2 regions of the Companilactobacillus muriivasis genome follow, and region 2 is predicted to be linked to the other one. Evidence: a T-box and tRNA genes for the amino acid it is inferred to sense, from the RefSeq annotation. Region 2 holds a T-box; the other holds one or more tRNA genes.
What was found. A T-box is a leader RNA that pairs with one kind of tRNA and senses whether it is charged. The one in region 2 lies ahead of leuS (leucine--tRNA ligase), so its partner is inferred to be a tRNA-Leu.
Positions count from the first base shown of each region.

Region 1: it encodes a tRNA-Leu, which carries the amino acid that the T-box ahead of leuS (leucine--tRNA ligase) is inferred to sense. The anticodon was not compared.

Region 1 is NZ_BTTQ01000011.1:43,962-63,848, forward strand. Features, by position in the region: gene glpK (glycerol kinase GlpK) at 1-80, shown strand, start outside; gene glpK (glycerol kinase GlpK) at 120-1,622, shown strand; gene AAA923_RS11180 (peptide MFS transporter) at 1,767-3,242, shown strand; tRNA gene AAA923_RS11185 (tRNA-Tyr) at 4,027-4,109, shown strand; tRNA gene AAA923_RS11190 (tRNA-Gln) at 4,115-4,186, shown strand; gene AAA923_RS11195 (GntR family transcriptional regulator) at 4,319-5,020, shown strand; gene AAA923_RS11200 (O-antigen ligase family protein) at 5,509-6,903, shown strand; gene AAA923_RS11205 (WecB/TagA/CpsF family glycosyltransferase) at 7,507-8,235, opposite strand; gene AAA923_RS11210 (glycosyltransferase) at 8,294-9,370, shown strand; gene AAA923_RS11215 (nicotinate phosphoribosyltransferase) at 9,497-10,972, shown strand; gene nadE (NAD(+) synthase) at 10,975-11,793, shown strand; gene AAA923_RS11225 (aminotransferase class I/II-fold pyridoxal phosphate-dependent enzyme) at 11,926-13,095, shown strand; gene AAA923_RS11230 (glycosyltransferase family protein) at 13,097-14,548, shown strand; gene AAA923_RS11235 (glycosyltransferase family 2 protein) at 14,541-15,521, shown strand; gene AAA923_RS11240 (hypothetical protein) at 15,527-15,961, shown strand; gene AAA923_RS11245 (SprT family protein) at 15,961-16,425, shown strand; tRNA gene AAA923_RS11250 (tRNA-Leu) at 16,462-16,547, shown strand; gene AAA923_RS11255 (DUF1828 domain-containing protein) at 16,805-17,200, opposite strand; gene AAA923_RS11260 (SLAP domain-containing protein) at 17,226-19,887, opposite strand, start outside.
Region 2 is NZ_BTTQ01000001.1:22,789-32,256, forward strand. Features, by position in the region: gene AAA923_RS00125 (MDR family MFS transporter) at 1-1,267, shown strand, start outside; gene AAA923_RS00130 (phosphatase PAP2 family protein) at 1,214-1,864, opposite strand; gene AAA923_RS00135 (glucosaminidase domain-containing protein) at 1,945-3,201, shown strand; T-box leader at 3,198-3,413, shown strand; gene leuS (leucine--tRNA ligase) at 3,457-5,871, shown strand; gene AAA923_RS00145 (putative polysaccharide biosynthesis protein) at 6,880-8,517, shown strand; gene AAA923_RS00150 (NAD(P)H-hydrate dehydratase) at 8,579-9,421, opposite strand.

The DNA of each region.
Region 1 (19,887 bases), on a different contig from region 2:
AACGTGCTGATTATCTTTATGAAGGTTGGAAAGATGCAGTCAGTGCTACGAGAACATTCAAGCATAAAGCAAGAAATTAAAAGGCGGACTTCGCCTTTTTTGGTGTGTGGGAGTAAATTATGGAAAAAGAATATATTTTAGCAATTGATGAGGGGACAACGACGGCTCGAGCTATCATCTTTGATCACAGTGGAAAAAAAGTTGCAGTTGCCAGACATCCAATTCAACAAATTTTGCCTAACCCGGGTTGGGTCGAACATGATCCTAGTGCGTTGTGGAATGCTGTCCAAACAACAATTGCCACTGCGTTGATTGATTCGGGAATTAAGCCTGCTCAAATTAAAGCAATTGGTATCGCAAGTCAACGTGAAACAACGATTGTTTGGGACAAGGAGACTGGTTTGCCAATTTATAACGCTATTGTCTGGCAAAGTCGTCAAACTGCCGGTTTAGCCAATGACTTGATTAAAGCTGGTTATAAGGATGAAATTCATCAAAAAACTGGCTTGATAATCAGTCCATATTTCTCTGCCACTAAAATACGCTGGATTTTGGATCACGTTGACGGTGCCCAAGAACGTGCTGAAAAAGGTGAATTACTCTTTGGAACTGTCAATACGTGGTTGTTGTGGAAATTAACCGATGGCGAAAGTTTTGCGACCGATTCCGCTAATGCCAGTCGAACAATGTTGTACAACATCAACACTTTGGAATGGGATGACGAATTATTAAAATTCTTTAATATTCCCAAGTCAATGTTGCCAGAAGTTAAATCGAACTCAGAAATCTTTGGTGTAACGAAAAACTACCAATTCTATGGTTCTGAGATTCCTATTTCTGGTATGACTGGTTCACAACAAGCCTCACTCTTTGGTCAAATGGCTTTTGAAAAAGGGATGGTCAAAAATACCTATGGAACTGGTGCCTTTGCGGTCATGAATACTGGTGATAAACCAGCTTTGTCCGACAATAATTTATTGACGACAATTGCTTATGACGTTAACGGTCAGGTCAAATATGCCTTAGAGGGCAGTGTTTTTGTGGCCGGAGCGGCGTTACAGTGGTTGCGTGATGACATGCGTATGATTAACAGTACACCGGAAACTTCGGATGCTGCCAAAGCTTCTACAAGTAAAGATGAAGTCTATGTTGTTCCAGCTTTTGCCGGTTTGGGCGCACCGTATTGGGATAATGAAGCTCACGGAACGATTTTTGGTATCACTCGTGGGACAACAAATAATGACTTAATTAAAGCAACGTTACAGGCGATTGCTTATCAAACCAAAGATATTATTGAAACGATGAGTTCTGATTCCAAGATTCCAATTGAAGTCCTAAAGGTTGATGGGGCAGCATCTGCTAACGATTATTTGATGCAGTTCCAAGCTGATATCTTAGGCATTCAATTGCAAAGATCCTCTGAACTAGAAACGACTTCCTTAGGTGTAGCTTTTATGGCTGGCTTAGGTGTCGGTTTTTGGAAAGATTTGGATGATATTAAAAAGAATTATGAAACTGGAAAAAATTATCAATCAAAGATGGACGATTCAGTTCGTCAAGATCTCTATGCTGGCTGGAAAGACGCTGTGAAGGCAACTATGGCGTTCAAACACCGGGTATAAAAATAAGAGCCTATATTAAAGGGCTCTTATTTTTTTTTGTTGATATATAAGGATTTATGATGTATTTATTAAAAATGCTTTGACACAAAGAATTTGAAAGTTTAATATTAATACATCATTGTGTAATGTGAGGAGAATTTTTTAATGGACGAGAAAAAAGATCGAGGTTTCTTCGGACAACCGACAGGCTTGCGTACATTATTCCTAACTGAATTTTGGGAAAGATTCAGTTACTACGGTATGCGTGCCATTTTACTTTTCTACATGTACTATGCAGTAACTAAGGGTGGTCTAGGGATGGACCGTACCACTGCTGCTTCTGTTATGTCTATCTATGGTTCACTTGTTTATATGTCAAGTGTCCTAGGTGGATTTATCAGTGATAGACTTTTGGGAGCCAGAAGAACAGTCTTCTGGGGTGGTGTGTTGATCATGTTTGGTCACATCGTCTTATCGCTTCCAATTGGTGAAACTGGATTGTTCCTATCTATTGGACTAATTGTTATTGGTACTGGACTTTTGAAACCAAACGTATCCGAAATGGTTGGTGGATTGTATTCTGAGGGAGATCCAAGACGTGACTCCGGCTTCAGTATTTATGTCATGGGTATCAACTTGGGTTCACTATTTGCTCCACAAGCTGTTAACAGTATGAGTAACGCGTTTAATTTCCACGCTGGTTTCTCATTAGCTGCTATCGGTATGTTCATTGGTTTGATTGTTTACTGGTGGGACGGACGTAAGTACTTGCCAGAATCAAGTTTGCACGCTCCAGATCCAATTACGGATGCTGAACGTGGTAGATTTATCAAACGAGTTTCAATCGTAGTTGTAGCAATTGTTATCATTGTTGTGGCATTGATTTTTGCACGTGCCTTTACAATTGACAACGTTATAACGATCATCAGTATCTTGGGTATCGGTTTGCCTGTTGGTTACTTCATCATGATGCTAACAAGTAAAAAGGTTACTAAAGTTGAAAGATCACGTGTTTTTGCATATATTCCATTGTTCATTGCCGCTATGATTTTCTGGGCAATTGAAGAGCAAGGTTCAGTTGTTTTGGCATTATTTGCCGCAGAACAAACTCAATTGAACTTTGCTGGATTGCATTTATCAGCACCACAATTCCAAATGCTTAATCCATTCTTTATCATCATCTATACACCATTCTTTGCATGGTTATGGATCAAATTGGGCAAGCGCCAACCTTCATCACCATCTAAATTCTGGATGGGACTAATTGCTACAGCGATTTCATACTTTGTATTGTTGATTCCTTTAGCAGGTCTAAATGTTGGTGGCAAGATTAGTCCACTTTGGCTAGTTCTAAGTTGGGGTATTATCGAAATTGGTGAAATGTTAATCTCACCAGTTGGATTGTCAGCCACAACAAAACTTGCTCCAAAGGCTTTCTCTGGTCAAATGATGAGTATGTGGTTCCTAGCTGATTCAGCTGGACAAGCTGCTAATGCTCAAATTGTTAAGTTATTCGTACCTGGAGATCCGCATAACGAAATGATGTTCTTTGGAATTACAGGTATCGTTACATTAGTTGCAGCCGTATTGTTAATCCTTTGTGTTCCTTGGATTAAAAAGATGATGCAAGGTGTTAATTAAAAATTTTATTTAAAGATTGCAGACTTTGTTAAAAGTTTGCAGTCTTTTTTTGTTTGTTAAGGATGCCGCCTCCGGTTGCGAGGGATGGAGTTACGCTATGAGGACCGAGCCGAGCCAAGGTCTCGTCTCTCGCTTTGAAGCCTTGCCATAGTTCGGCAAGTCTCCAAAGTCGCCCTGTGGTGTAATGGCTAAAGCCATAACGCCACCTCCACAGCGTACTCCATCCCTTGCAACCGGAGACTCTGGTATTTTGGATAAATATTGTATGTTTAATGATTCTGAATGTTTAAGGGAATTATTATTTAACGATGCATCGATTTAATGCATAGAAAATTGGAATTAAAAATTTGTTTGCTTTTGATATTTTAAAAATATTTTTACGAAATGATTCGGTTAATTTTTAAATCTGATGGGGATTAAATATTTTGTTATTTGGTGACGAATAAATTGGATCAATTCAAACGAATATGAGTATTAAATTGATTAAATCTCATTTTTAATAAACCTAGCCGGAGGATGCCGGTAATTTTCACCAGTAGTGAAGGTAATATTAGGACGTTAGTCCTTATATTACAGGACGACTTTTGAAATTCGCGGTCTTTGCGAAGTTCAAAAGCGAGGTTCGAGACCGCATTTTGGCTCGAACCGGTCCTCACATCGGGCGAAAAATTACCGGCATCCTCTGGCGGAAGTGAACAAATAAAAAAAGTTTATAAAATCACTTGAAATGAATCTTAATTTTCGGTAATATTATTAAGTCGAATGAGACATGTGTTAAACACATGGAGGGGTAGCGAAGTCTGGCTAAACGCGGCGGACTGTAAATCCGCTCCTTCGGGTTCGGTGGTTCGAATCCACTCCCCTCCATTAATTGGGTTATAGCCAAGTGGTAAGGCAATGGGTTTTGATCCCATCATGCGCTGGTTCGAATCCAGCTAACCCAATAACTTAAAAAGGCAAAATTCATAATTTGAATTTTGCCTTTTTATTTTTTCTAAGTTTTTATACCAATTCTTAATTTTTTATAGAAATACGGTATAATTAACAGGAGTAATGCTCGTAAAGGAGTCCATATGATGAAGGTACCAGTATATATACAAATTCATAACGAAATTAGAAAAGAAATTGAATCTGGCAAGTGGGCTGTGGGGGAACGTATTCCATCAGAGAGACAGCTTTCTCAAGATTTCGATGTTAGTCGAATGACGTTACGCCAAGCGATTCAAACACTTGTTGATGAGGGAATCTTGCAACGCCAAGTAGGTTCCGGTACATATGTTGCCAGCAGCAAGGTGCAAGAAAAGATGTCAGGAACAACTAGTTTTACTGAGATTACTGAGAGTCAAGGTAAGAAGCCTTCAAGTAAAACTGTGTCCTACCACGTAGCCGATCCATCGATTAGCGAAATTGAAAAATTAAAACTTAAAAATGGCGACCAAGTATTACGAATGGAAAGAATTCGTTACGCCGATAAGCAACCAATCTGTTTTGAAGTTGCAACTATTCCAATCGGTATCGTTGATAGCTTGAATAAAAAAGACATTACGTCTTCACTATATAAAGCACTTGAAGACAAGGCTGGGTTAAAATTAGGTAACGCTACACAAACAGTTTCAGCCATCCTTGCTTCAGAAAAAATTGCCAACTTTTTGAACGTTAAACGTGGATCTGCCGTTTTACGAGTTCGCCAAGTTACAACTTTGGATGATGAGCGTCCTTTTGAATATGTTCGTTCACAATATGCCGGCGATCGTTTTGAATTTTACTTAGAGAGATAGTTCCGCCTCCGGCTAGTGTATGTTTTACTAGTTGAGTTAAATGAAATTTCAGAATGATTTTGGTATTATTTACTAAGATTTTTGGTCTGACTTATATAGTTAGACCGGGTTTTACTTTGGTTAATAATGAATTAGATGGATAGATATAGTTATTTAAGAAATTTGATTGGTTATGAGCCAAAGAATGATATAGCTGGAGGTTGCCAGAGAATTCACCAGCAGTGAAGGTGGAGTTAGTACTTTAACTTACTCCACAGGACGACTTTTGAAACGTGTTTTTCGGTTCAAAAGCGAGGTTCGAGACCGCACTATGGCTCGAACCGGTCCTCACAGCAGGCAAAATTCTCTGGCAATCGGAAGCGGAAGTACACAAAGTACACAATAAAACAGGTTTTGAATTTTAATTGGAATAATTAATTTCTTTAAAATTCGATTTAGGGTAAGATGTAACTTGATATGTTTTTTAAATTTTTAACTGGGAGTCACTTATGCAAAGCTTTATAAAAAAGTACAGTATCTTCTTGATGCTATATATTGTTTTTCAACCTGTATTAGATGCTGTTACCGGACTGATGGCTCAGGCACATATTAATATAACCTTTGGGGTATTGATTCGAATGGCTGTTATGGCCGTTACGGCGTTTTATATCCTGATATTCCTGATACTGAATCGGGATAACAAACAAGGGTTTCGAGTCATCGGGTATTTCGTGATTTTAGGAATAGTTTCGATAATCAGTTTAATCATTAATTACAAACAAAAAGTTTTATTTATACCATCACTAGAAATAACAACCTTAGCAAAAAGTTTGTATTATCCAGTCATGTTGCTGGGATACTTTTATGCGTTTGAAGAATTGGCGGAAGATCGAGTTATCAACCGTTATTTCCCTAAAGTGATTTTCTACGCTGTTAATATCATCAGTATTATCATGATTGTGGCGCACTTTACAAACACAAGTTTCAGCTCATATGCTTATTACAAATTAGGTGAAAGTGGCTGGTTCTACGCTGCTAATGAGTTGAGTGCTATCGTTTCAATCGCCTTTCCAATTATGATTTGGTATGCCTTGAATAAAATTAACAAGTGGTCGAGAGTTTACTACTGGTTAACAATTATTTTGGCAATCTATTCAGCATTGTTGATTGGTACAAAGGGCTCATTGTTAGCAATTCTCTTCGGTATTTGTATGGGAATTTTGGCAGCAGTCATTCACTTCTTCCAAGATGGCGGCAATCGCAAGTTCAACGCCGGAATCGTGGCTTTATTAGTCATCACACTTGGTGGAGTATTCGCTGCTTATCCAGCCATGGCCGTTTCCAGAACCGCTGAATTGCACAACGATATGATCAAGTATAAGAAGAAACAAGCTAAGACTAAAAAAGGTATTACTAAAGATCAAAAGAAGTATGTTGAAACTAACAAGACAGTTTCTTACTTACTAAGTGGTCGGACAGTTTACTTTGAAAATGCCGCTCACAATTATAAGAAAGCAACCATAGCTCAAAAGACATTTGGTATGGGTTATGCAACAAGCTTTAAGAGTGAGAAGAAAGCCAAGCTAGTTGAAATGGACTACATCGATATCTTCTTCCAATTTGGTATCCTCGGAACAATCATCTACTTAGCGCCATTGCTCTATTGCTTGCTATATCTAGTCGGCACATTCTTGAGAAAATTCAAGTACATGTGGTCCTTTAAGTGGGCAATGTTAGTAGCCAGTGTAGCGTTAGGATTCGGAATGGCATTGATGACGGGACACGTTATCGAGGCACCTTCAGTAAGTATTTACTTCGTTTCGATTCTTAGTTACGCAATGTTAAATGCTAGAATCTTTGTAAGAAGTGGACAGAATCCTGAAACCATTGATGTCGAAGATTAGAGAGTGGAGACAGGGCGGTCAGCTCCCGAGCATTTTCGTGAATAAGTGAATTGCACGCCGGTTTTGCGTGTGATTTGCTTAAATATGAAAAGCGGAAGGAGTTGCCCTGTCGGAACTCGTTTTGGTGAGAGAGTGGAGCAGGCCCGGGAATTTCCGAGCATTTGCGTAGCTTCACGAATTATCCGCGTACCTTGCGGATGATTTGGGTAGGTAGGCAAAGCGGAAGAAATTGGCCTTCGGAACTCGTTTTAGAGCCACTGCCTATATAAACTAAAAATAATGCTTGAAACAAAAAAAGATTGTCATCCAACGAAATGAAAAAGTTGGATGACAATCTTTTTTATTTTAATTTTTTAAGTAAGTTTGATAATTCTAAATTAAATGCGCTTTTCATAATCACCGACATATTGGAGATTGAAAGTGATATTCATTTAATATAAAAGACAAATTAGTTGGAAGAGCTGAGAGTATTCATCAGCAGCGAAAGTGGCGTTATGGCTTTAGCCATTACACCACCGGACGTGTTGGAGACTTTCCGGTCTGTAGAAAGGCTTGAGCCGTGCCGCACAGCAGATGAATACTCTCAGCTCTGGAAACGGAAGCTTATTTACGGCTCTTCTTTTCTTTGTTAATCAAATTCATATAACGAGGAATTGCCAACATCCGGCCAAAACGAGTAGGTTCCTTAATCAAACGGTAGAACCATTCCAAATTGAGTGCTTGGAAAAACTTTGGAGCTCGCTTTTTAGTACCGGAGAAGACATCAAAACTACCACCAACACCAATCCAAATAGCATCAGCTGTCTTACGGTATTTGTTGATGAAAATCTCTTGCTTAGGGGAACCTAGAGCAACGAAAACGATGTTAGGTTGCTTTTCAGCAATTTCAGCTACGATATCTGCTTCATCCTTGAAATAGCCATCGTGATAACCAACAAGATCAACTTGAGGGTAATCCTTTTTGATTTTCTCAGCACTAGCTTCAATAACTTCGGGTTTAGCACCAAGTAAATAAACTTTCGAAAACTTGCGGTTAGCCGCTTCAACTAAATATTGTAAAGTATCGAATCCGGTGATTCGTTCGTGGAGTGGAGTTCCAAGACTCTTAGCTCCTTTGATAACTCCAATTCCATCGGGAATGACGTAATCAGCATTATTGACAATTTCTGAAAAATTGGTATCTTTTCTAGCAGAAAGAACAATTTCAGGATTAGGTGTTACGATAAACTTGTTTGCTTTAATATCCAAATCATCATCCAAGTATTTATGAAATTGTTTAGTCGTGAAATTATCAAACTCTGTACCTAAAATATTTACTCTATTTTTGTGCATGGCGTTCTCCTTTAATGTATTATTATACACGAGAAAGATTAATTTGAGAGGTGTCTTAATGAGGGTTTTACATATTAATGCCGGCAATGAAGACGGTGGAGCTCGTACATATATTGTTAACCTGATGAAAGGTCAAAAGTTAACTGGTGAGAAGAGTACGTTATTAACTTTTCAAGAAGGTCCAGTTTCAAAGATGGCGCGTGAAAATGGCTTGAGCGTGTCGGTGATGAAACAAAAACAACGTTTTGATTTATCGATTCTAAAACCATTAACAAACTATATTAACAATAATCACTTCGATATTGTACATACACATGGTCCACGTGCTAACTATATCGTGTCTTTGATTAGAAAGAAAATCAATGCTAAATGGGTCATAACAGTCCATTCTGACCCCCGTATCGACTTTTCAGGGATCAAAGGTAAAGTTATGCTCAAGTTAAATCTACACGCTCTAAAAAGCGCAGATTCACTTTTCTACATGAACCCTGATTTGGAAGAATATTTTGAATCATTGAAAATCAGATCAAGCAAAACATTTGAAGTTTTCAATGCCATCGATTTTTCTGGAATCAATCCGCGATTCAATCGCCAACCAACATTCAGTTTGTTGGAAGTAGCACGTTTGGTTGAGGTCAAGAATCATCGTTTATTGCTTGAAGCTTTGAGCAAAGTGAAGTTCAATTATCGCTTGACACTAGTCGGTGACGGTCCATTGATGGACGATTTACGTAAATTAGTTTCAGAACTAGGCATCAAAGAAAAAGTCGATTTTGTTGGTTTCCGTGAAAATACCGGTGACTATTACCAAGAATGTGACGTTTCTGTTCTAACATCGAAGTCAGAAAGTTTGCCAACAGTTTACCTTGAATCTGCCGCTTATGGAAAACCAGTTATTGCTACAAACGTTGGTGCTACCGATAAAGTTATCAATGACGATACTGGTTGGTTAGTCGATTCTGGCGATGAACAAGGACTAATTGCAGCCTTGAACGATGCCCACTCAATGTGGCGTGATGGCAACCTTGATCAAAAAGGATTGGCACTTTATCAAGAAGTTCGAGACAACTATTCTATCGAAGAATTAGCTCATAAAGTAAACGATGGATACGAAGCGACTTTAAATGCAGATTAATGTAAAATATAGATTGTTAACTAGAAGTTGATTTGGTTTTTGCCTTGTAAGGTTTTGAATGATTGTTAAAGCTGCATATTTCAGAAAAAACCAGACTACTTTTTAATATAAATTTATAAGGGAGTTATGATGACTCAATTTCAAAATGAAGATTTAACTTTGCATACGGATTATTATGAATTAAATATGATGTATACATACTGGAAGAAGGGTTTGCACAACCGTCGGGCTGTTTTTGAAGTTTACTTCAGAAGTTTGCCTTTCGACAATGGTTTTGCCGTTTTTGCAGGACTGGAACATGTCGTTAATTATCTTAAGAATTTAAGTTTTTCAGATTCAGATATCGATTACTTGCGTGAATACGGGGAATTTGATGAGGAATTTTTACGCTGGTTAAAAGATATGCAATTCAGCTGTACAGTTCGTTCAGCTTTTGAAGGAGATTTGGTTTTCAATGAAGAACCAATCCTTCAAGTTGAAGGACCATTGGCACAATGCCAACTGATTGAAACTGCCATTTTGAATATGGTGAACTTCCAAACTTTGATTGCGACAAAGGCTGCTCGTATTAAGACTGTCTGTGGCGATGATCCCGTTATGGAATTTGGTTCACGTCGTGCACAAGAAGTCGATGCTGCTATCTGGGGTACTAGAGCCGCATATATTGCAGGATTTGATGCTACAAGTAATGTTTTAGCAGGTAAGTTGTTTGGTATTCCAATTTCTGGTACACATGCCCATGCTTTGGTGCAAACATACCGTAACGAATATGAAGCTTTCAAAGCCTACGCTACAACACATAAGAATTGTGTCTTCTTAGTTGATACATATGATACTTTGAAGAGTGGTGTGCCTAGTGCCATCAAGGTTGCTCGTGAAATGGGCGACAAAATTAATTTTGAAGGTGTCAGAATTGACTCCGGTGATATGGCCTATATTTCTAAGCGTGTCAGAAAGCAACTTGATGAAGCTGGTTTCCCAAATGCTAAGATTTACGCTTCCAATGATTTGGATGAAAAGACCGTTTTAAACTTGAAGATGCAGGATGCTAAAATCGATGTCTGGGGAATTGGTACAAAGGTTATTACAGCTTTTGATCAACCAGCTCTAGGTGCTGTTTACAAATTGGTAAGTATCGAAGATTCTAAAGGCAATATGATGGATACTTTGAAACTTTCAAGTAATGCAGCTAAGATTTCCACACCTGGTAAGAAACAAGTTTGGAGAATCACTAATAACGAAAAGAATGATAAATCCGAAGGGGACTACGTAACTTTCTGGAATGAAGATCCTAGAGAACACAGTTCACTTTATATGTTCCATCCACAATATACTTATATCAATAAGACTGTGGAAGATTTCCAAGCTAAGCCAATGTTGCATGATATCTTTATCAACGGTAAGTTAGTTTATGACTTGCCAAATGTTAAAGAAATCCGCAAGTATTGTGCTGACAACCTCGATTCACTCTGGGACGAATACAAACGTATTTTAAACCCTCAAGTCTATCCTGTTGATTTATCTTCAAAACTGTACAGTCACAAGATGAAGTATATTGAGAAGATTAGAAATGACGTAAACAACATTAGGTTAGGTGACTAAAAATGAGACCATTGCAAAAAGAAATTATTGAATTTGAACATACTAAGCCAGAGATTGACCCAGAAGCTGAAATTAGACGCTCAGTGGACTTTCTCAAGAACTACTTAACGGCACACAGCTTTTTAAAAACACTTGTCCTAGGCATTTCTGGTGGACAGGATTCGACATTAGCAGGTAGATTATCAGAAATTGCTATGACTGAATTACGTGAAGAAACTGGCGATGACAGTTATCAATTTATCGCGGTTCGTTTGCCTTACGGTGAGCAAGCTGACGAGTCTGATTGTATGCAAGCTATCGAATGGATGAAAGCTGATAAAGTCGTTCGAGTTAACATTAAAGATAGTGTCGATGCAATGGTAAAAGCCGTTGAGAACAATGGTTTAACTATTTCTGATTTTAACAAAGGTAATATCAAAGCTAGAACTAGAATGATTGCACAATATGCGATTGCTGGCGATAACCAAGGTGTTGTTGTTGGAACCGATCACGCTGCTGAAAATATTACTGGTTTTTATACAAAATTTGGTGATGGCGCTGCTGATGTAACGCCGTTATTCCGTTTGGATAAGCGCCAAGGCAAGGCAATGTTAGCCAAACTTGATGCCCCTAAGAATCTTTATGAGAAAACACCAACAGCTGACTTGGAGGAAGACCGTCCTAGTTTGCCTGATGAAAAAGCTTTAGGTGTATCTTATAAAGATATTGACGATTATCTTGAAGGTAAAGACATTTCAGATGCTAGTGCTGAAATCATTGAAAACTGGTATAAGAAGACTGCTCACAAGCGCCGCTCTCCATATACCGTATTTGACAATTAGTATAGTTTTGTATCATATTTGGACATTCAGATTTTTTGAATGTCTTTTTTTTTAAGAAATGACGTATGTTAGAATGAGAGTGTAATCTTCTAAAAGAGGTGTATAACAGTGAAAAGTGATTTAATCTCCCTAATGAAACCATCCGTTGTCGCAATTAAACAACAGGATATTTTTAAGTTCAATGCGCGGGCCAAGAAAATACCAGGAGCTGTTAATATGACCGTTGGCGAACCCAACTTTCATACTCCTGAACACATCAAACAGGCTGCAATTAGAGCCATTGAAGATGACCACACGCACTACACAGTGCCAGAAGGTAACCACGATCTATTGGTTGCTGTAGCTAACTATCTGCACGATAAGTACGATTTGAATTATGATCCAGAGACACAGATTGTTGCTACGACTGGTGTTACCGAAGGTGTTTTCTCAGCCTTCAATGCGATTTTGCAAGATGGTGACGAGGTTTTAATTCCATCACCAGCATTTACCATTTATGGTCCAGATGCTGATTTCAATGGAGCTTCACCGGTTTACTTGGATACTTCAAAGACTGACTTCAAAGTCACTCCTGATGTATTAGCAGAGGTTTTGAGAACGAATCCACGTATCAAAATCTTTTTACTCAACTTCCCAAGTAATCCAACGGGGGTTAGTTACACTGAGGATGAATTACGAGCTTTAGCAGATGTTTTGAAAGACCACGATATTTTCGTTATCAGTGACGAAATATATAGTGAATTAACATATAACTTTAAACACGTCTCATTTGGCAATATTTTGCCGGAACAGACGATTCTACTGAACGGACTATCAAAGTCACATGCTATGACAGGTTGGCGCTTTGGGGTTGTTTGTGGGCCTGCAGAGGTCATTTCACAGATTAATAAGATCCATGAATTGGCAACTACATCAATCACATCAATTACTCAATACGCAGCCTTAGAAGCGTATACAAATGGCTACGATGATCCAAAAGCAATGCAGGTACAATATCAAGAAAGACGTGACGCCTTGTATGCTGGCTTACACGACATGGGCTTTGAATGCCCAACGCCAGATGGAGCCTTTTACTTATTTGCAAAAATTCCTGAAGATTACGAACAAGACGACGTTAAATTTGCTAACGATTTATTGGAAGAAGAGCATTTGGCAATTCTACCAGGAAGTTTCTTTGGTATCGGTGGTGAAGGTCACTTGCGTTTCAGTTATGCTGCAAGCATGGAAAGTATTAAACAGTGTATTTCGAAGCTTCAAAGTTTCCTGGTACACCATAAAAAATTAGCAAATATAGAGGGATAGAATGCTAAGTAAATTCCAAGGCATTATTAGTAAAATTATTATTGTGTGCCTAGCAATCTTTACGACAGTCGTATTGATTCAAATGGGACACTTTCTAACAATCAATTATTTAAAAGTTGAACCAGTATTAACAGTACTGGTTTTTCTTTGTGCAATTGTTTTTGTCGGTGGGGGTGGATTCGTCTTATATCGAATTCGTGATGATGACCCTAATTTAAACCGACTAATTCTAATCAGTATGCTAATGGTTTTCGCCATTGCGGCAATCATTTGGCTGAAATTAGTTCCACAGACACAGTTCAGTGACTTTAAAGCTTTCTGGAGAACAGCTCCTAAGGCGCTTGAGGGTAAAGCAATTTATAAGTATGACAATGATTATTTCGCCAAGTGGGCCTATCAAACAGGTTATCTAGTCTACGTTATGACGGTGGTCAAAGTCTTTGGTCACAAGATCATTGCCATTCAATTGTTAAACGTCTTGTATCAAGTTTTGATTCTGTTGATGTCATATATTCTAGCAATGCAATTGTTCAAAAACGTCAGTGTTGCTCGATTAACGGTCTTTGTTTTAATGATTGACTTAGATTGGTTTGCTTTAAATAGTCAGGCGGATAACCAATATTTAGGAATGCTGATGTTTCTTGTGACGTTCTATCTGATCACGAAGAATCAGTATTGGGCGTACGCCCTGGCCGGTATAACGCTGGGAATTGGTAGTATTATTCGACCAATTGGCCCCGTGGTTATTGCCGGAATCGTTGTATATGCTTTGTTGTACTTATTTATTCAAAATAATCAATTCAATTGGTCTGGTTTAGGTAAAATTCTGATTACATTGGTCATTTATCAAATGATATTCTCGGCTGCCGGTATGGCAATCAAGAGTTCTGGCTTGAATGAATATGGATTGACTAATCGTGATTCTGAGTGGAAATTTGTGGTTGGTCTAGATGCTAGTTCCAATGGATCATACGATCAAGGGATGGTTAACCGTTTCAATTTGAAGGATAGTCGTGCCAAGATGAGTGCTCAGGAACATCAGGTTATCCGAGAGAATATTTCTAACTTGAATTCAACGCATGGTTGGTTGAAATTGTTCTGGAATAAGAACGAAACGCTCTGGGCCGGTCGCTCAACGACGATTGACTTTACTGGATTTGAGACCCAACATTCATTGAAAGTAAGCAATATGGCTAAATTATTAGGCTATATGGGTACCGTTATACTGATTATTTTCTCATGGATAGGTTCATTAAGACTTTGGCATAATAAAAATCAAAAAACATTCTTATTAGTACTACCACTGATGGCCTACGCTGTCGTACAATTGTTAATTGAAGTGCAAGGCAGATATCGACTTGAATTTCTGCCTGTTATCGCCATCTTAGGCGGTTTAGGGCTATTTACCATTTGTGAATGGATGAGATCAAAGTGGGGTAAAATGAATGTCTGATGTATTTAAATTAAGTATTGTAGTACCTTGTTACAATGAGGAAGAGGTACTACATGAGACTACTAAAGAGTTGTCAGCCATTGTTGATGGCTTGGTAGCTGCAAAGAAAATCTCTGAGAAAAGTAAGATTGTTTTTGTGGATGATGGTAGTAAAGATAAAACTTGGGAATTGATTGATGAATTTTCAAAGAAGCATAACGCCGTTACAGGAGTTAAACTAAGCCGCAACTTCGGGCATCAGGGAGCATTATTGGCTGGAGTTACTAGTGCATCAAAAGATTCTGACGCCGTTATAACGATAGATGCTGATCTTCAAGATGATGTTAATGCGATTCCGAAGATGGTCGACGAGTATCTTAAGGGTGCCGAAGTTGTCTATGGCGTTAGAAACAATCGTGATACTGATACAGCTTTTAAGCGTAGCACAGCTGAAGCATTCTATAAGTTTATGGGATTCTTAGGTGTAAAACTGGTGCCTGATTCAGCTGATTATCGTTTGATGAGTCAACGTGCCTGCCAAGTATTGTTGAGTTATCGTGAGCGGAATTTATTCTTACGTGGAATTGTTCCATTAGTGGGATTCAAATCTGCCAAAGTATATTACGCCAGAAAAGAACGTTTTGCTGGAGAATCAAAGTATCCATTACGCAAAATGATTAAATTTGCCGTCGATGGTGTAACATCATTTTCAATCGTGCCAATTAAGTTGATTATGGGATTAGGATTTTTCATCGTATTCATCAGTATATTATTGCTGATTTACAGTTTTATTCGAAAAATCAATGGCGATGTAATCCCTGGTTGGTCGTCATTAATGATATCCATTTGGGCACTCGGTGGTGTACAATTAATTAGTATTAGTGTCATCGGCGAGTATGTTGGTAAAATCTTTAACGAGGTTAAGCAACGTCCAAGATTTACAGTTGAACGAGATATTTATGCTGAGAAGACACAAGAAGAAAATAAGAGGTAATTATTATGAATGCCGCACAAAAAAGAGCTATGCAATACGGTCAATTAATTAACAATACTGTTCAATCAATCCAGGAAGAGCAAGATAAGTTGAACCCAGAATACGAAAAGATTCGTGGTGCCTTGGATCGTAGTAAAGTTGATAAGATGGACGATGTTGAATACGGTAAGATCCAAAAAGATTTCGCTACTGGAACAAAGAACTATCAAGAAGCTCTAGCTAAACTTGAAAAAGGTAAGGCTCCTGCAAGATTGATGGGAACTCATATCTCACTAGTTTCTGCATTTAAGAAGTATGTTGAAGGCTGTGGAGAAATGACTGACAGTATCGGTGCTGACAAGCAAGTTGATCGTCACGCTTTTGATGAAGCTGAAAAGAAGCAAGACGAATATATGGATAGATTTTCTAAATTAATTCAAAAATTAACTGACTTGGCATAATGAATAATCAGGAATTAACCGAGTTAATAAAAAAGGTTTCCCAAGAATATTTTGGGAAGCCTTTTATTCATCAAGCTTGTTTTAACAGTCGTTTGAAGACAACTGGTGGTAGATTTCATTTAAATGACCGGCATATTGATATCAATCCTAAGATTTATGAACAGTTCGGATATGATACTTTGGTAGGAGTCATCAAACATGAATTGTGCCACTATCACTTGTATAACGACGGCTTACCAGCACAACATCGAGATCATACTTTTAAGGTTTTATTGCAGCAAGTTGGTGGGTTACGTTATTCGCCAATTCAAAGTAGTGTTAAGAAAAAAACTTATCATATTTATGAATGCAGCAACTGTCATCATATCTATCGGCGCGTTAAGAAATTGAATACACAAAAGTATGTCTGTGGCATTTGCCGTGGCAAGTTGAAATATATTAAAGATCTTAATATTTCAGCTTGAAATATTTTTTAATTATGTGTATTATAGAACGTGCATGCGGGTATGGCGGAACTGGCAGACGCGCAAGACTAAGGATCTTGTGGAGAGTTTTCTCCGTGGAAGTTCGAATCTTCTTACCCGCATCATCAAAGTAGTTGAACGATATTGTTCAGCTGCTTTTTTTTTGTTGCCTTGAAGTATGCCGCTTTCGGGTGACGAGAAAAATGCAGTTCTGCTATGAGTACCGGTTTGAGCCAGAGGGCGATCTCAAACCTCGATTTTGAACTTCGCATAAACTCGCGAATTTCAAAACTCGTCCTGTGGTGTAAGAGCTAAAGCTCTAACGCCACCTTCATAGCAGACTGCATTTTTCTCGTCACCCTACAGCTGAAATTCTTAATTAATTTGTGCCACTCAGAAATGTTAAATCATTTATTCTGATTAATCCTTGAAGTATTTTTTGCTTTGCCAGAGGGAAATTATCCTCGACACATTCAACGTATATCTCACCATCGAATATACCTAAGTCAAAGGTTTTCAAAATAGAATGTAACAAAATATATTTGGATGATCCTATTTTGAAAGTAAAATCGTGATTATCAAGGTAATCTAAAGTCCAACCATTATCAGATATGACAATTTTAGAACCACTATTTTTGACGTATAAAATGATCTTATCAAGAGAGTTATCTAAAAAAGGAGTCTCAATACGAATTGAATTGGATGATAATTCGGTATATTTTTCGTTTTCTCTGAGCCATTCAAAATATGCTTTTCTCATTTCAAAAGTATCCATTTTTTCCCCTAACTTATCCCCAAAATTAATGAACATCTTTAACTGCTATATCAGATGCTTTGATGAATTCATTTGTGGCAACGCGATAATATTTTTCATTATTGATATAAGTGATGCTGTCGACTTTCCAACTCGTGTTATTTGCAAGTGAGCGGTCAGTGACTAAGTCTCCTTTAGCAGTGTAAATTTTAGTTTGGACTTTATGAGTAGTTACGATTAGATTCACAGGTGAGTAAATGTAGACGTCATTTGCATTGACGAATTCATTTGTTGCTACACGGTAATATTGCTGACCATTAATTTCAGTTTCACGGTCGGTTATCCATGCACTATTTACGGAAAGCTCACGATTGGAAATTAGTTTATTTTCAGCTTGGTAAAGTAATTTGGCTGAATCGTCATAAGTTCTGATTCGTTCATCAATTGGATTGTATGAATAAACTTGGTTTGCTTGAGCCCATTCGTTGGCAGCAATCCGATAATAATTAATACCATTCACTGTTATTTTGGCATCACTGTTCCAACTAATTGCATTATTTAGGACACGGTTGGTAACAAAATTCATTTGTTTATTTGAATCCAGTTGAAAAATTTGTACAGCCACTTTATCTGCAAAAGTTGAAATCGTTTGTTTGATTGGATTGGTATATGAAACATCTGGTCGTTTAATATTGTGATGGCTTGAGCCCCTTGAGGGCTTTTTTTTGTACGTTAAAGTCTGTTTTTGATCAATTACTAGTTTTGGATTTTTGGCATCAATAATTTTGAGCGTGCCATCGGGTTGGTAAGTAGCGATGATTGTGGGAGCGAAGTAGCCGGGTAAGTTTGGAGCTGAAATTGTTTTCGAATTGTCTCCATACTTTCCTTCAGGAATTGTCAGGGTGATTGTTTCAAGTCCATTAGGATTTTTGACGATAAGTTTTGCACCAGCAACTGTGACTCCTGTGTAAAAGTTGGAGTTGTTGAAATCAATGGAATGATTGTTGTTGATGTCGCTGATTGTTATACCGTTAGGTCCATAGTTAACCTGAAATTTTGGGGATGTGTAGCCATCCACTCCTGGTAGAGTGATGGGGGTTGAAGTTCCAACTTTTCCGTCTGGAATTTGGAGAGTTTCTTTACCCACTGGTGTTAATATCGTTTGAGAATGTCCGGTAAGTGTAATCGGTGTATAGTTTAAATCTTTGGGGTTATCAGGAATGAAGTCGCCATTTGAGTCGATTTTTCCAGATATTTCTTCATTTACAGGTGTATATCCCTTGATAGCGGGCGATTTGATTTTCAAAGAATTGCCAACTGATACGGGACCATAAGTAGTGCTACCGGCAGATTTATCATTTAATTTGAAATGGAAGGTTCCAGAATTGAATCTTTTTCCAATGTAGTTAGAAAGTTTATTTAGATCAATAACGTTATTCTTATCATTCAATAACGTAACGGTTTTGTTGGCGTTATAAATGACTGTTATTTTTGAAGTCGTATAGCCAGAAACTTCGGGTAAATCTATTTGCTTTGAAGTACCGACAGTACCTTTGGGGATTTCCAGATTCATTGCACCACTAGGTGTATTTACTGATTTATGGGATACGTCAAGTATATCTCCCTGATAGATTGAATCAGGGGATGAGTCAGGGATAAGTTTTCCTTCAGCATTGATGGTTCCGGTGATTTGTGCACCTGGCTCTGTGTGGTAACCGTTTATTGTGGGAGCCTTAAATTGGACCTTTTTCCCAACTGTTTCTTTGCCATAAGAAATCTCGGCTTTGGAACCATCTTTTAAAGTGAAAGTATAAGTCCCAGGATCGGTATTATTTCCTTGATAATTATTGATTTTGCTGGGGTCAACGGTCTTGTCATCGTAGTCTTGAAATATAACAGTTTCCTGTTTATTCTCGTCGACTACATATTTTACCTTGATTTTTTTTGTGGTGTATCCAGGAACTTCAGGTAAATCAATAGTAGTGGAAGTACCGATATTACCTTGGGGAATAGTTATTGTTTTGTTACCTTCTGGAGTAGGTACCGTTAACTCACTTTTTTTCACTGTATCTCCCGTGTAGGAGTAGGTTGAATCTGGATCAGGAATGAATTTACCTTTGACGTCAATAATTCCCTTAATTTGCTTTTGGTCGGGTTTGTAACCTAAAATTTCAGGAGAATTGATAAATACAGTTTTCCCAACATATTCAGTTCCATAATCGGTTGAACCATGTGATCCGTCTTTTAAAGTTACTTCAAATGATCCTGGTTGAGTTTCTTTTCCTTTATAAATACTAGAATCGGTGGGGTCAATAACCTTTTTAGTTTCAGAATCTATTAGGACGGTACCTTCAGGATTATATACAGCTATCACATTGTTAGTTGTATAACCATCAACTTGAGGTAGGGTAAAAGGTTTTGATTTTGAAAAGATAGTACCTGCGGGTATAGTAAAATCTTTTGAACCTACAGGTGTGTTTATTGATGCATGATTTTCTGAAACAGATTTTGGAACAATCTCAATTTCTGAGGAGTCAATTGTGTACGGATTTTTTGAATCATCATTGTTATAAGTTATTTTAATAGTGTTAATGGTGTTCTGTTTGAATGTGTATCCTTTAGGTAAATTATCTTCAGAGATTGTTATTTCCGTATGATTACTAACAGAGCCATCGGGAATATCGATTGTTATTTTTTGTCCGTCTATT
Region 2 (9,468 bases):
TATAGTCGGTCGTAAACCAGTTCTATTGATTGGTTTAGTGATTTTCGTCATTGGTTCGACTTTGTGTGCGATGTCGAATTCAATGTTGACGTTAATCTTGGCACGTGTAATCCAAGGTATCGGTTCTGGAGCTATCCAACCGTTAACATTTACGATTATTGCAGATATTTATCCGTTGGAAAAACGTGCTCGTATTTTAGGACTAAACGGTTCTGCATGGGGAATTGCTGCCGTTATAGCACCGTTATTAGGTGGATTCATTGTTGAAAGATTAAGCTGGCATTGGGTTTTCTTGATTAACTTGCCAGTTGGATTGATAACAATGGCTTTAATATGGATCTTCTTTAAGGAAGATAAACGAGAGCACGAGAAAATCAGAATCGACTACATGGGTACTATTTTGCTGATTTTAGTATTGTTGCCATTAATGCTAGCTCTACAAAATATCGGTAGCCGCACGATGTTGATACCTTTAGGCTTAGTATTAGTTTCAATTATTTCTATTTTTGCTTTTATTCATGTTGAAAAGCACGTTGCGGATCCAATTTTACCTTTGGAATTATTTAAGAATAAAACTTTCGTTATTCAAAATGTTTTAGCCTTGTTAGTCAGTGGCTTCTTAATCGGGTTCGAAGCTTATATTCCAACTTGGATGCAAGGTATTTTAGGCTTGAGTCCATCAATGGGTGGATTCGCCGTTACACCAAGCTCAATTGTTTGGATTTTTGGTTCATTCTGGGCTGGTTCATTGATAAAAAAAATGGCTCCCAATCGAGTCATTTACATCAGTTTATTCTTCTTAGCAATTGCTAATGCCTTATTATTAGCTGCTGGTCCAACAACGCCATTTTGGTACTTCTGTATGTTAGCCGGGATTGCCGGACTTGGCTTTGGTCTAACTATCACTACAACTACCGTTACATCTCAAACTGTCGTTGAACCAGAGAATGTCGGAGTTGCCACGAGCTTTAATACTTTGTTGAGAACAATTGGTCAATCAATGATGGTTTCAGTTTACGGAATCGTTTTGAACACCGCTTTAGCAAAAGGTGCCGCAGGAAACAAGCATATTACGGTCGATATGATGAATAAATTGATTGATCCGCAGACCGCTAATTCCTTGCCACATCAGCTTTTACCCAAAATGAGACAAATTCTTTTTTCAGGATTGCATAATATCTACATCGCTACTCTTGTATTATTGATACTGGGTCTAATTCTTAACGCCTTTGAGATTAAGAATCGAAAGATTCTTGGTTCTAAATAATAGAGTATTGAAAGTTATGAAAGTAGCTGCCAAAAGATAGCCACCGAAAACGTCGCTAGGGTAGTGAACTCCTAGAAAGATACGACTGTATCCAATCAGCAGTACCATGGCAATACAAATGGCACTGATAACTATCTTTAAGCTGATTTTTTTGAAAATATAGAGACTGATAATCAAAACCGAAATGTATAACGCAAATGAACTAGCCGAATGCCCACTGGGAAAGCTGTAGCCACCAGCATAAACGTAATGATGATGGCTGGGGCGTGGACGGTCGATAGTAATTTTAATAATGCTGTTCATTCCGGAGATGACTACCTTGTTGAGCACTAAATAAATCGCAGCATAATGATATTTTTTAACAATTAAAAGTAGAAAAATAATTGCGGTTACAATAATAGTTGCAAAAGTGTCACCGATACTTGTCATGAGTCGAAAGATGCCAAGTGTCAGGGGATTATGATGATAAATTTGACTGATCAAGGCAGTATCGAATTTTTTGATTAGATTAGTGTGTTGTGAGACATTAATGGTCCAAAAAACAAAAAACAGCAGTAAAAACACATTAAAGATGGATATTTTTCTAGATATTTTCATATTTTTTGATCTCTCTATTGTTTAAGTTTTTGTTAAGAAATATAATAAAGTATAAAGATTTTGAGGGAGAGCAGATATTTATGGTTATGACACGTCATGAACGCAAAATCGAAGATAGTCGTTTGACTAGATTAAATAATAAAAAAAGTAAGAACGCAAACTTACGCAAAAATATGACGATCTTAGGATCAAGTATGTTTGTTGGTGCTGCAGTAGCAGAAATTACTAATATTTCAGCTCCTACACCCGTTAAAGCCGAAGCTTTGTCCGTTAATAATTTGTTGAATCAAAACTCAGCAGTAGCAGCCACACCGGTTGCTTCTACTGGTGTTGGGGATCAAGCTTTTATTGACTATATTGGTAACTCAGCACGTAAGTTGGCCGCAAATAACGATCTCTACGCTTCAGTAATGATTGCACAAGCAATGGTTGAAAGTGGCTGGGGTACAAGTGGACTAGCTACTGCGCCTAATTATAATCTTTTTGGTATTAAGGGAGATTATAAAGGTGCCTCTGTTAATATGGGTACACAAGAAGACGACGGTACAGGTAGTCTTTGCTCAATTAGCTCTGATTTTAGAAAGTATCCTTCATATAAGGAATCACTTGAAGACTATGTTTCATTGCTTCGTGGTGGAACTTCAGGCAATTCACAAATTTATGCTGGTACTTGGAAGAGCAATACAACATCATACAAAGATGCTACTAAGTATTTGACTGGTCGTTATGCTACCGATACAACATATGCTGATAAGTTGGACAGTGTTATCGAAAAGTATAATTTGACACAATTTGATACAGCTGCTGATAAGGATCAAACGTATACTGTAGCGCAAGGCGATACATTACAATCAATTGCTGATAAGTTTAACATGACAACTGATACTTTGATGAGCTTGAATAATTTGAAGACTGATAATTATATTTATCCTGGTAAGACTTTGACAATTACTCAAGTAATTGGAGCTAATGGACAACCATTGGCAGTTACTAACTTGGCAAATAAGACTAATGATACAACAACTGATACTGGCAATGTTGGTGATGCTTACGGCAGTCAACAAGCACCAGTTATGGTTCAAGATGAACGTGATGGTGTGAAGAAATTTGTTCCATCAGAAAATGATTCATCTGACTCATCATCAATCAATGTTCAAAATGATTACAGCTCAAATGATAGTGATTCAGGCAGTCAAACTAGTAAGTCAGTAACCGTTCAAAGCGGTGATACAATTGACTCTATCGCTTCAAAAGCTGGAACAACTGTTGATAACGTTCGTCAATTAAATGATTTAAATTCTGATTTATTGGTTGTCGGACAAACATTAATGGTATAAGATATAAGCACGGAAGTAGTAGATTATAAAATACTTTTTCAGAAAGCGCATGGGGATGTGAATGCGTAAGGTTTTATTTTCGAACTCGTCCACTGATAATAGTTGCCGAACCTTTAGTAAGTGACTACGATTAATCCTCGTTAAGGATTTTGAGAGTCGTACTTATTTTGTGGTGCGGAACTTAGGTGGTAACGCGATAACTCGTCCTATGATTAATTTATAATCATAGGACTTTTTTTGTATAGGAGGAGAAAAATGTACAATCACAACACCGTAGAAAAGAAATGGCAAAAGTATTGGAAAGAAAACAATACTTTTAAAACAACTGAGGATCCAAATAAGAAGAACTTTTATGCCTTAGATATGTTTCCATATCCATCAGGTCAAGGTCTTCACGTTGGACATCCAGAAGGTTATACAGCCACAGATATTATTGCTAGAATGAAACGTGCTGAAGGCTATAACGTATTGCATCCAATGGGCTTTGATGCTTTTGGATTGCCTGCAGAACAATATGCTTTGAATACAGGACACAATCCCGCTGAATTTACTGAAAAGAATATTCAAAACTTTAAGCGTCAAATCAATTCACTAGGTTTCTCATATGATTGGGAACGTGAAGTTCAAACTACCGATCCTAAATTCTACAAATGGACACAATGGATCTTTGAACAAATGTATAAAAAAGGTTTGGCTTACGAATCAGAAACATTGGTTAACTGGTCACCAGATTTGGGTACAGTTGTTGCTAATGAGGAAATCATTGATGGTAAGACTGAACGTGGCGGTTTCCCAGTTGTTAGAAAGCCAATGCGTCAATGGATGCTAAAAATCACAGCTTACGCTGACAGATTGCTGGATGACCTTGATGATATTGATTGGCCTGAAAACATCAAAGAAATGCAAAGAAATTGGATTGGCCGTTCAGTTGGTGCCCAAGTTACATTTGATGTAGCTGGTTCAGATGATAAAATCAACGTCTTTACAACTAGACCCGATACAATTTTTGGTGTTGAATACATGACTTTGGCACCAGAGCACAAGCTTGTTGATAAGATTACAACACCTGAACAAAAAGCTGCTGTTGAAGCTTATAAAGAAGAAATCTCACACAAGTCAGACCTTGATAGAACTGATTTGAATGACGAAAAGACTGGTGTTTTCACCGGTGCATACGCAATCAACCCAGTTAACGGCAAGAAACTTCCAATTTGGATTTCAGACTACGTTCTTGTAACTTATGGTACAGGTGCCGTTATGGCTGTTCCTGCGCATGATGAACGTGACTATGCTTTTGCTAAGAAGTTTGATCTACCAATGACTCAAGTTATTGAAGGTGACTTGGATAACGGCGTTATAACGGAAGATGGCAAGCATATTAATTCTGACTTCTTGAATGGTTTGAATAAAGCCGATGCTATTGAACGTGCTATTGCTTACATGGAAGACAAAGGCTTTGGTGAAAAGAAAGTTAACTACCGTCTACGTGACTGGGTCTTCTCACGTCAAAGATACTGGGGAGAACCAATTCCTGTTATTCACTGGGAGGATGGTACGACTTCACTTGTTCCAGAAGATGAACTACCACTTAAATTGCCTGAAGATACTGATATCAAGCCATCAGGTACCGGTGAGAGTCCACTAGCTAACCTAACTGATTGGGTTAACGTAGTTGATAAGAACGGTCGTAAAGGTCGTCGTGAAACTAATACAATGCCACAATGGGCTGGTTCTTCATGGTATTACTTGAGATATATCGACCCTAATAATGACAATGCACTAGCTGATTATGATCTATTGAAGCAATGGCTACCAGTTGATTTATATATTGGTGGTGCCGAGCATGCCGTACTTCACTTGCTATATGCTAGATTCTGGCACAAAGTATTGTATGATTTGGGCGTTGTTCCAACTAAGGAACCTTTCCAAAAGCTATTTAACCAAGGTATGATTCTTGGTAAAGGTCACGAAAAGATGTCTAAATCAAAAGGTAACGTTGTTAACCCTGATGACGTAGTTGAGCAATATGGTGCCGACACATTGAGAGTTTATGAAATGTTCATGGGTCCTTTGGATGCATCAATCGCTTGGTCAGAAAATGGTTTGTCAGGTTCATACAAGTTCTTGGACCGTGTTTGGAACCTATTTATCAATGATGACGACTACAGCACATTGAAAGATGGCTACTTGACTGATACAAATGATGGTAAACTTGATAAAGTTTATAACGAAACAGTTAAGAAAGTTACCGAAGATTATGATGCATTGCACTTTAACACAGCAATTTCACAAATGATGGTCTTCGTAAATGAAGCACACAAGGTTGATACAATGCCAAAGGCTTACGCTGAAGGTTTAGTTCAATTGTTAGCTCCAATTGCACCACACATGATGGAAGAGTTATGGAGCAAGTTTGGCCACACAGAATCAATTTCTTACGCTAAATGGCCAACTTACGATGAAGCAAAACTTGTTTCTGACACAGTTGAAATTATCGTCCAAGTTAATGGTAAGTTGAGAGATAAAGTTGAAGTTGCCAATGGTACCTCAAAGGATGATCTTGAAAAACTTGCTACAACTGATGAAAAAGTTCAAAAATTTATCGAAGGTAAGAACATCGTTAAGGTGATCGTTATCCCTAACAAGATTGTTAATATCGTAGTTAAATAATGACAAGTAAAAAAGACTTCGGAAATTTTCCGGAGTCTTTTTTGGTTGAGTAGAAAGCAAGCTGAAGATAATATTGTTTAAGCGTTTTATATATATTATATGAAGGAATTTCAAACTTTTGTGAATAATTGCAAAATAGAGATTTTTAGGTGAGTTCAATTAATTAATTGCTTGCTTTCTAACCTGCAACAAGATTATTCTATCATTGTTCAAACGATAACGCGCTTTACAATTTTCTTGTTTTGTAAAATTTGGGGATATGCCGCCAGAGCTTGCGAGGGATGGAGTTTGCTGTGGAACCGGCTCGAGCCATAGTGCGGTCTCGACCCTCGCTTTTGAACTTCGCAGAGTTCGCGAATTTCAAAAGACGTCCTGTTATGTAAGACTGGAGAATCGCCAGCCTAACATAACTATCACTGCTGAACTCCATCCCTCGCAAGTTCTGGCTAGTGTCTTTAAAAATGCTTTGGTTTCCTATATAAGGCAGTTTTAACTGTTTCGATATAAAGTGTTGAATAGTGTAAATTATTGGTCAAAATGACTAGAGACTAAAGCTATAGAACATGTTTTAATCGGAAGGGACATTTTAGTGATCGAATTCAAAGCTTTCGTAATGTTTAAATAAGAATACATTCAGTATATTTATAAGAATTAATAAAAAGGAAAGTATCCAAGTAGTTATTAGAAATAGTCGGAGGGTGACAGTACAATGTTTAGCCAGCAGTGCAGGTATTCTTAGGGATTTATCCCTTACAATACCGACGTATTTTGAAATTCGAGTGATTTTCTCGAAGTTCAAAATCGAGGTGCGAGACCTTGGCTCGCACCGGTCGCACAGCAGGCTAAGCATTGTACTGTCACCCGGAGACGGCAAAATTAATTTGCTTTTTACGTAATTTAAGTGTAATTTAAATTTTTTAGGTAGATAACTTTGCTATAATTAAAAGGATAGTTTTTAAGGTGGTGCAGGTTTTGGGCGCAAATAATAGCCATGATGATGAAGAAGTAATGCCAGTAATTGATTCTGAGCCTTCTTCGCAAGACACAATGCTGAAAGGTTCAGCATGGATGACTGCTGGTAGTATTTTTTCTCGTATTTTAGGTGCGATATATATCATTCCATGGATGGCGTGGATGGGATCATATTATCCCGCAGCTAATGCCTTGTATGCTAAGGGTTATAACATTTATAGTCTGTTCTTGATTATTTCTACAGCCGGAATTCCCGGTGCAATATCAAAACAAATTTCACATTATAACGCACTTGATCAGTATGCAACTGGTAATAAATTGTTTAAGCACGGTCTGAAGATTATGACATTCATGGGTGTGATTTTTGGAGCCGTTATGTATTTTGGAGCGCCAATTTTGGCTACCATTTTTACTGACGGTGATCCAAGAAGTATTCCCGTTATCAAATCTTTGGCAGTTGCCGTTTTAATTATTCCAATTTTGAGTATTTTAAGAGGGTATTTGCAAGGATATTCTGACATGGCCCCATCCGCTATATCACAATTTATCGAACAAATTGCTCGTGTTATTTACATGCTTTTAGCGACGTATGTCATTATGATTATGAATAAAGGTAGTTATATCAATGCCGTTGTTCAATCAACTTTTGCCGCATTTATTGGGGCAGCTGTCGCTATTGGGATTTTAGTTTTAGCATTGTTGAGGCGCTTGCCAAAGCTGAGGCGATTATCGCGTAATGGTCAACCAATTGCTAATGTGAATGAGCGAAACTTTACTCGTGAAATTTTCCAACAGGCTGTTCCATTTATTATTTTGGATGCCGGAATAACATTCTTTAATTTGTTTGATCAATCAACATTCAATCAATTTATGCGGATGTTTGTTACTGCCACAGGAGCCCAATTGGATAATTATTATTCATTATTTGGTTTCCAAGCTAACAAATTAATTATGATTATCGTTTCGTTGTCAACCGCTATGGCCGTTACAGCCGTTCCAATCTTGTCAGGATTGTATTCTAAAGGTGATAAGAAAAATATTGAAAATCAAATTTCAAATACTTTGGAATTGTTCTTTTTCATTATGATTCCCGCATCACTAGGGATGTACGCTGTGGCACAACCATTGTGGACAACATTTTATCGTTATGATGCACTTGGCGTTTTGATGCTACAATTTTCATCCATTATCTCTATTCTATTGGGATTGTTCACTGTTTTATCAGCCGTTTTACAGGCGTTATATCGTAACAGATTGGCGATTAAATATTTTGTATACGGCTTGATTGTGAAAGTTGTTGTTCAATTGCCAATGATTGGCTTGTTCCATGAATTTGGTCCTTTAATTGCTACAAGTATCGGTATGGCGGTGGTTTGCTGGTTAATGCTACGTGAATTACATCGAATTTATCCATTCAATACAGGTCGAATTTCTCGTCGTATCAGTGGAATAATCTTATTCTCGCTGATTATGTTCGTCTCAGTTATGTTTGTTAACTGGGTGGTATTCCACTTTGTTGGTAATTCTGATCGAATCATTTCCGTTGTCGTCTTGGTATTAGAAGCTGGATTGGGTGGCGTTATATATGGCTACTTGGTTTTGAAGACTTCTTTAGCTGACAAGATTTTAGGACCACGTGTTGAAAGAATTAGAAGAATATTTAATATTAGATAAAAAATAAAAGACATAATGATATTTATCCAATTGTTGATTGGAAAACATCGTTACGTCTTTTTTATTTGTTCTGCAAACTGAATTTTTGCATGTATTTTGGTAGTTTCTCAATGATTTGAGAAGGTAAGACAACATATTCTTTTTCGTTTAATTTATCACCGATAACACTGTGAATTATTAGGGCAGCTTGAATTGTTGCCAGAGAGTAGCCGAATTGACCAATAAAGCCGGCCATGATTCCTGTTAGAGTATCGCCCATACCACCGGTTGCCATACCAGCATTGCCAGCAGTTATTTTGAATGACATGTCCTGGTAATAAATTTCAGAATTGTGTTTCTTTAAAACTAAGACAGCATCAGGATTCAAATCTTGAAGTTTTTCAAAATTATTGAGTTCAATTTGTTCGGGTATTTCTAACTGTGAAAGTCGTCTCCATTCGCCTTGATGTGGAGTGAGGATGATGTGGGCAGTAGTTTGTAGCGGAATCTTTTCTTCAGCAATGATTGTTAAAGCTGAAGCATCTAAAATCACCGTTTGGTCAGTTTTAGTATTGTTCAAGACTGCCTTAACTAAACCAATGGCAACACTTGATGTACCAAGACCTGGGCCAATAGCAATGACATTATTATTTAGAATAGCGGTCAATAATTCTTTCTTGTTGTGATAGTCGATGGTCATTGCCTCAGGAATACGAGTATTGATTGCCGTGAATTTTTCAGGAGTAGTTGCGACGGTTACTAATCCAGCTCCAGCATGAACGGCAGCACTGCTTGCTAAAATTGCAGCACCTCCGAAGTGAGTTGATCCAGCAATAATTAGGACTTTACCGTAATTTCCTTTGTACGACTCAGGATTACGGGGCAGAATTACTTGATTTAAGATATTTTTACTAATTTTTTCCATTACAAGACCCTCCATTTGTAGTATCATTTTCATTGTAATCTAAATAA